Hydrogenophaga sp. SL48: one gene and its partner. The protein of the gene in region 1 interacts with the protein of each later gene in a pairwise test. Links are inferred from orthologs where the notes say so. Each region holds a gene or a part of one and is shown on either strand. Other genes may lie near its edges.

Region 1 (3,640 bases):
GGTCTCGCAAGTGTGAATCTGTTCCGGTAGATGTGAGTCTGCTGGAGTGCCCAGTTGATGGGACGTTAGCTCAGTTGGTAGAGCAGCGGACTTTTAATCCGTTTGTCGTGGGTTCGACCCCCGCACGTCCCACCAAATAAAAAGCCCCGATCTTTCGATCGGGGCTTTTTTCATGGTTCTTTGTGTTTCGGTGAGGTCCTTGGAACGCCAACCTCAGTGAGCCGATTCAAGGTCTACTTTTTCTTCACAAAACCGTAGATCACCAGCAGGATCACGGCGCCGACAACAGACGCGACAAAACCAGCGATCTGGCCTGGGGCATACAGACCCAGCGCAGCACCGCCGTAGCTGGCGAGAAACGAACCCGCCACACCCAGCACCGCGGTCATGATCCAGCCCATGCCGTCGTCGCCGGGTTTGATGGCACGGGCGACAAAGCCCGCGATCAGGCCAATGAACAGAGTTCCAAGAATGGACATCATGTGGGGTCTACCTTTCAAAATGGGCGGTTGAAAAATGCCTCTGGACTGTAGCGCGATGTTGAAGGCGCCTTCGCCGTCGCTCAAGGTTCATGCAACGCTGCTGGCCGATTCGATGGCATCGGTCAGTTCCAGCCAGCGCGCTTCCAGTGCCTCGATGTCGTCGTTGATGGCTTTGAGCTTGCGCCCGGCATCGGCCATGGCTGACGGAGTGGTCTGCTGGCTCAGTACGGCTTCCAAACCTGATTTTTCTTGGGAGAGTGCCGCCATGCGTTTTTCGTTTTGTTCCAACTCCTTCTTCAAAGGGCGCAACTGTTCGGTCAGTTGCTGCCGGCGTTGGGCATCCTGCTTGCGTTGTTCCGGGCTGCGATTGGCGGCCGGAGCAGGTGCAGGCGCTGCCACGGCGACAACGGGTGCAGCCGCTGGCGCGTTGCGCTGGTCCTTCTGTTCCTGTCGCTGGGCTTCTCGGGCCTGTTTGGCCACGTCCAGCAGGTAGCGCTGGTAGTCGTCCAGGTCGCCATCGAACGGGCCGATGCCGCCGCGCGAGACCAGCCAGAACTCGTCGCAGACGGCACGCAGCAACGCGCGGTCGTGGCTGACCAGCATGACAGTGCCTTCGAATTCGTTGAGCGCCATCGACAAGGCCTCACGCGTCGCGAGATCCAAGTGGTTGGTGGGCTCATCGAGCAACAGCAGGTTGGGGCGCTGCCAGACGATCATGCACAGCACCAGGCGGGCCTTTTCCCCGCCGCTCATGCTGCCCACCGCCTGCTTCACCTGGTCGCCGGTGAAGTTGAAGCTGCCTAGGAAGCTGCGCAGGTCCTGCTCGCGCGTGGCCTGACCACTCAGGCGGCTCTGCGCCGTGCACTCTCGCACCAGGCGGATCATGTGTTCCAGCGGGGTGTCGGCGGGGCGCAGCACATCGAGTTCCTGCTGGGCGAAGTAGCCGATGTTCAGTCCCTTGCCCTCGATGATCTCGCCGCTGATGGCCTTCAGGTCGCGCGCGATGGTCTTCACCACGGTGGATTTGCCCTGGCCGTTGGCACCCAGGATGCCGATGCGCTGCCCGGCCAGCACCGAGCGACTGACGTTGCGCACGATCACGGTGGGTTCACCGCCGTCTTCCGGCGCTGGGTAGCCAAAGCTGACGTCCTGCATGGCCAGCATCGGGTTGGGCAGGTTCTGCGGCTCGCTGAACTCGAAAGTGAAGTCGGCGTCGGCCAGCACCGGGCCGATTTTCTCCATGCGCTCCAGCGCCTTGACCCGGCTCTGAGCCTGCTTGGCCTTGCTGGCCTTGGCCTTGAAGCGGTCGATGAATTTCTGCAGGTGCGCGACCTTTTCCTGCTGCTTGGAGTACGCCGTGGCCTGCAGCGCCATCTGTTCGGCGCGCATGTCTTCGAACTTGCTGTAGTTGCCACCGTAGCGCGTGAGTTGGGCGCGTTCGATGTGGACGGTGACATTGGTCACAGCGTCCAGAAACTCGCGGTCGTGGCTGATCACCAGCATGGTGCCGCTGTAGCGTTGCAGCCAGGCCTCCAGCCAGACCAGGGCGTCCAGGTCCAGGTGGTTGGTGGGTTCGTCGAGCAGCAGCAGGTCGCTGGGACACATCAGCGCGCGGGCGAGCTGCAGGCGCATGCGCCAGCCGCCCGAAAAGCTGTTGACCGGGCGGTCCAGTTCGTCCATGCGGAACCCCAGACCGAGGATCAGGGCTTGCGCACGGGCCGGGGCGTCGTGCGCGCCGGCGTCATGCAGCGCCATGTAGGCGTGGGCCATGCGCTCGCCATCGTTGCTGTCTTCCGATGCGGTCACTTCCTGCTGCGCGGCAAGCAGTGTCACGTCGCCTTCGATCACGAACTGCGTGGCGGGCATGTCGGTCTCGGGCATGTCCTGTGCCACCTGCGCCATGCGCCACTGGGCGGGCACATAGAAGTCGCCCTTGTCTTCGTGCAGTGTCTTGTTGAGCAGACCGAACAGGCTGGACTTGCCGGCGCCGTTGCGCCCGACCAGGCCGACTTTTTCACCGGGGTTGATGGTGGCGGAAGCGCCATCGAGCAGGACCTTCGTGCCGCGACGAAGGACCAGGTTTTTCAATGTGATCATGGGAGGGGCGTTGGCTGGGAAGCCAGTGCCGAAAGGGAATCGGAGGTGAGAAGAAGAACCTGGTCGTCGCCGGCGCTGGTGGACAGCCACACGGCATCGAGTTGCGGAAACGCAGCTTCGAAGTGTTCGCGTTCGTTGCCGATTTCAAGCACCAGCACGCCCTTCGGGCCCAGGCGGGAGGGGAGATCGCGCAGCAGATGGCGGACAAAGTCCATGCCATCGGCTCCGCCGGCCAGCGCGAGTTCGGGCTCGGCGAGGTACTCGGCGGGCAGGGCGCTCATGCTCTGCGCGTTGACATAGGGCGGGTTGCACAGCACCAGGTCGTAGGGGCCGGGGCAGTCCCTGAGCCCGTCGGACTCGATGAGGGTGATGCGGTCCTGCAGGCCGTGCCGGTCCACGTTGATGCGGGCCACGGCCAGGGCGTCGGCGGAAATGTCGGCGCCGGTGACCTGCACATCGGGGTACGCCATGGCCGCGAGCACGGCCAGGCTGCCGTTGCCGGTGCACAGGTCGAGCACGTTGCGTGTGTCATCGGACAACCAGGCGTCAAAGCCCCCGTCGACGATCAGCTCCGCGATGAAGCTGCGCGGCACGATGGCGCGCTCGTCGACGTAGAACGACACACCCTGCAACCAGGCTTCTTGCGTGAGGTAGGCAGCGGGTCGTCGGGTTTGAATGCGGCGCGTGATCAGGTCGGCCACGGCCAGCGCCTCTTCGTCGCTGACCGGGGTCTCGGCCATCTCGTCCAGGTCACTGTCCAGCGGCAGGTGAAGTTGCCAGAGCACGAGCCAGGCCGCTTCGTCGCGGGCGTTGTGGGTGCCGTGGCCATAGGCGAGTTGAGCGGCTTCGAGACGCGCCGTGGCCCCGGCCAGAAGGTCTTGCAGGGTCATGGGGTTCAGCGGCTGGCGACCTGTTGCGACAGGTTGTCCAGCACGCGGCGGTAGATGTTCTTCAGTGGCTCGATGTCGGCCACGGCCACGTGTTCGTCGATTTTGTGGATGGTGGCGTTGGGCGGACCGAGCTCGATCACCTGCGGGCAGACCTGGGCAATGAAACGCCCG
Region 2 (4,043 bases), 190 kb from region 1 along the record:
TGAGCGCCCTGTGCGACAAGGAAAAATCCGTGTCCCAGCTGCTGCTGGAGATCCAGACCACACAGCCCAACCTGTCGCAACACCTGAACCTGCTGTACAGGGCAGGCGTGCTGGCCAAGCGCAAGGAGGGCACGCAGGTCATTTACCGTGTCCAGAGTGAGAAGGCGGTGACCCTGTGTCGCACCGTCTGCACCCAGATCGCGATCGAGATGGACGAGCCCAGCGCGGTGCCTGCCTCCGAGCGCCTGTCACCCCGCGTCGGCGCCTGACGCGCGCTCGCTGACGGGAGGCTGTCGCTTCGCCGTCGCGCAACACGCGAACCTCATTTCGGTGCCAATGCACCGATAACACGCAATCTCTGCACCGCAGCTGTTCCGGCGATGGCACAATCGCGGGCTGCAGTCAGGTCCTTCCACAGTCACTGTCGCATCCGCCAATCGGTCAAGCCGTGTCGCGGGAGGTTTCTTTAACCAGCTAATGTTTCCCAGAGGGAAGCGGAGGTCAGCGGATCTATGAGCAATTCCCCATCGAACGGGAGCAACGTCTATGTTGCCTTCCAAAACAACTCGTACCTCTTCGGCGGCAACGCGCCGTACGTGGAAGAGATGTATGAGAACTACCTGAACAACCCTGGCAGCGTGCCAGACAACTGGCGCAGCTACTTCGACGCCTTGCAGCACGTGCCTGCCGTCGACGGCACCGATGCCCGTGATGTGCCCCACCTGCCCGTCATCAACGCCTTCGCCGAACGCGCCAAACAAGGTGGAACCCGTGTCGTTGTCGCCGCCGGCGCCGACTCCGATCTGGGTCGCAAGCGCGTGGCCGTGCAGCAGCTCATTGCCGCCTACCGCAACGTCGGCTCTCGCTGGGCCGACCTCGACCCGCTCAAGCGCACCGAGCGCGACCACATTCCCGAACTCGACCCCTCGTTCTACGGCTTCACCGACGCCGATTTCGAGACCGTGTTCAACACCAGCAACACCTTCTTCGGCAAGGAGGTCATGTCCTTGCGCGACCTGCTCAACGCCTTGCGCGAAACCTATTGCGCCAGCGTCGGGGCCGAGTACATGTACATCAGCGACCAGACGCAGAAGCGCTGGTGGCAGGAAAAGCTGGAATCGATCCGCAGCAAGCCGGCATTCAACGCCGACAAGAAAAAGGCCATCCTCGACCGCCTGACCGCGGCCGAAGGCCTGGAGCGTTTTCTGCACACCAAGTACGTGGGCCAGAAGCGCTTCTCGCTCGAAGGTGGCGAGAGCTTCATCGCCGCCATGGACGAGGTGATCCAGCAGGCCGGCGCTCAGGGCGTGCAGGAGATCGTGATCGGTATGGCCCACCGCGGCCGCCTCAACGTGCTGGTCAACATCCTGGGCAAGATGCCCAAGGACCTGTTCGCCGAGTTCGACCACACCGCGCCCGAAGAGCTGCCCGCTGGTGACGTGAAGTACCACCAGGGCTTCAGCTCCGACGTGTCCACCCCTGGCGGCCCGGTGCACCTCTCGCTGGCGTTCAACCCGTCGCACCTGGAAATCGTGAACCCGGTGGTTGAAGGCTCGGTGCGTGCCCGCATGGACCGCCGTGGCGACCCGCTGGGCAATCAGGTGTTGCCGGTGCTCGTGCACGGCGACGCGGCTTTCGCCGGCCAGGGCGTGAACCAGGAAACCCTGGCGCTCGCCGCGACCCGTGGCTACACCACGGGCGGCACGGTGCACCTGATCATCAACAACCAGATCGGTTTCACCACCTCCGACCCGCGCGACCTGCGCTCCACGCTGTACTGCACCGACATCGTCAAGGGTGTCGAGTCGCCGGTGCTGCACGTTAACGGCGACGACCCCGAAGCCGTGGTGCTGGCCACCCAGCTGGCGCTGGAGTACCGCATGACCTTCCGCAAGGACGTGGTCGTGGACATCATCTGCTTCCGCAAGCTGGGCCACAACGAGCAGGACACCCCGAGCCTGACCCAGCCGCTGATGTACAAGAAAATCGGCGCCCACCCCGGCACCCGCAAGCTCTACGCCGACAAGCTGGCCGCGCAAGGCCTGGGTGAGACGCTGGGCGATGACATGTCCAAGGCCTATCGCGCCGCGCTCGACGCTGGTCGCCACACCGTGGACCCGGTGCTGACCAACTTCAAGAGCAAGTACGCGGTCGACTGGTCGCCCTTCCTGGGCAAGAAGTGGACCGACTCGGGCGACACCGCCATTCCGATGGCCGAGTGGAAGCGCCTCTCGGACCGCCTGACCACCATCCCCGACAGCGTGACCCCGCACCAGCTGGTGAAGAAGGTGTACGCCGACCGCGCGGCCATGGGCCGTGGCGACATTCCGGTGGACTGGGGCATGGGCGAGCACATGGCCTTTGCCTCGCTGGTGGCCAGCGGCTTCCCGGTGCGCCTGTCCGGCGAAGACTGCGGCCGTGGCACCTTCACGCACCGCCACGCCGTGATCCACGACCAGAACCGTGAAAAGTGGAACGAAGGCACCTACACGCCGCTGCAGAACGTGGCCGACAATCAGGCGCCGTTCGTCGTGATCGACTCCATCCTGTCCGAAGAGGCGGTGCTGGGCTTTGAATACGGCTACGCGTCCAACGACCCGAACACCCTCGTGATCTGGGAAGCGCAGTTCGGCGATTTCGCCAACGGCGCGCAGGTGGTGATCGACCAGTTCATCGCCTCCGGCGAGGTGAAGTGGGGCCGCGTCAACGGCATCACGCTGATGCTGCCGCACGGCTACGAAGGCCAGGGCCCCGAGCACAGCTCGGCGCGCCTGGAGCGCTTCATGCAGCTGGCCGCCGACACCAACATGCAGCTCGTGCAGCCGACCACGGCCAGCCAGATCTTCCACATCCTGCGCCGCCAGGTGATCCGCAACCTGCGCAAGCCGCTGATCATCTTCACGCCCAAGTCGCTGCTGCGCAACAAGGACGCGACCTCGCCGCTGTCCGAGTTCACCAAAGGCGGTTTCCAGACCGTGATTCCGGACAGCCATCCGGACGTGGCCAAGAAGGCCGAGAAGGTCAAGCGCGTGATCTGCTGCTCGGGCAAGGTGTACTACGACCTGGTCAAGAAACGCGAAGAGCGTGGCGACGACGACGTGGCCATCCTGCGCGTGGAGCAGCTGTACCCGTTCCCGCACAAGGTGTTCGGCGCCGAACTCAAGAAGTACCCCAACGCCACCGACATCGTGTGGTGCCAGGACGAGCCGCAGAACCAGGGGGCCTGGTTCTTCGTGCAGCACTACATCCACGAGAACATGCTCGACGGTCAGAAGCTGGGTTACGCCGGCCGTGCCGCATCGGCATCGCCGGCCGTGGGTTACGCCCACCTGCACCAGGAGCAGCAGAAGACCCTGATCGAAGCCGCTTTCAGCAAGCTCAAGGGTTTCATCCTCACCAAGTAACTGTCGGCACGTTGATCGGCTGGCCACGCGCGCACCGCGCCTGGCTCGCCCGACCCCCGACCCTGAACGCAATATCTCTAGGACAAGAACATGGCAATCGTAGAAGTCAAAGTTCCGCAGCTCTCCGAGTCCGTGGCCGAGGCCACCCTGCTGCAATGGAAAAAGAAGGTCGGTGATGCCGTCACCGCGGATGAAACCCTGATCGAGATCGAGACCGACAAGGTCGTGCTGGAATGCCCGGCACCATCGTCGGGCGTGCTGGTCGAAATCCTCCAGGGCGATGGCGCCACGGTGGCCGCCGAGCAGCTGATCGCGCGCATCGACACCGCCGCTGTGGCGGGTGCTGCTGCGCCCGCCGCCGCCGCGCCCGCTCCGGTGGCCGCAGCGCCTTTGGCGGCGCCTGCTGCTGCTGCAGTAGTCTCCACCAGCAAAGCCGGCGTGGCCATGCCCGCCGCCGCCAAGCTGATGGCCGACAACGGCATGGCCGCCGGCTCGGTGCCCGGCACGGGCAAGGACGGCCGCGTCACCAAGGGCGATGTGCTCGCCGCCGCCGCGGCACCCAAGGCAGCTGTGGCCGCGCCCGCCGCCATCCCCACCGGCGCACCGACCAAGGTGTTGCCGCAGGTGGCCACGGTCGCC

What was found.
Region 2: the proteins of IM738_RS08685 (region 1) and IM738_RS09490 interact in binary tests that used the Escherichia coli proteins (3 or more experiments, as listed by UniProt). The link is inferred for Hydrogenophaga sp. SL48 from one-to-one orthologs.

What each region holds. Positions count from the first base shown.
Region 1 is NZ_CP063400.1:1,805,929-1,809,568, reverse strand. What follows is about bases 75-3,074. They hold IM738_RS08685 (ABC-F family ATP-binding cassette domain-containing protein), read right to left. Parts: upstream 2,580-3,074; coding sequence 570-2,579; downstream 75-569. Other genes in these bases: prmB (50S ribosomal protein L3 N(5)-glutamine methyltransferase), read right to left, coding at 2,576-3,074; IM738_RS08690 (GlsB/YeaQ/YmgE family stress response membrane protein), read right to left, coding at 234-482. Also shown: more of prmB, read right to left, coding at 3,075-3,469; dapE (succinyl-diaminopimelate desuccinylase), read right to left, coding at 3,475-3,640. UniProt on the Escherichia coli protein: Genetic data indicate it may be involved in ribosome assembly or function.
Region 2 is NZ_CP063400.1:1,993,832-1,997,874, reverse strand. The notes cover bases 202-3,604. They hold IM738_RS09490 (2-oxoglutarate dehydrogenase E1 component), read left to right. Parts: upstream 202-512; coding sequence 513-3,404; downstream 3,405-3,604. Other genes in these bases: odhB (2-oxoglutarate dehydrogenase complex dihydrolipoyllysine-residue succinyltransferase), read left to right, coding at 3,495-3,604; IM738_RS09495 (ArsR/SmtB family transcription factor), read left to right, coding at 202-269. Outside these bases: more of IM738_RS09495, read left to right, coding at 1-201; more of odhB, read left to right, coding at 3,605-4,043. UniProt on the Escherichia coli protein: E1 component of the 2-oxoglutarate dehydrogenase (OGDH) complex which catalyzes the decarboxylation of 2-oxoglutarate, the first step in the conversion of 2-oxoglutarate to succinyl-CoA and CO(2).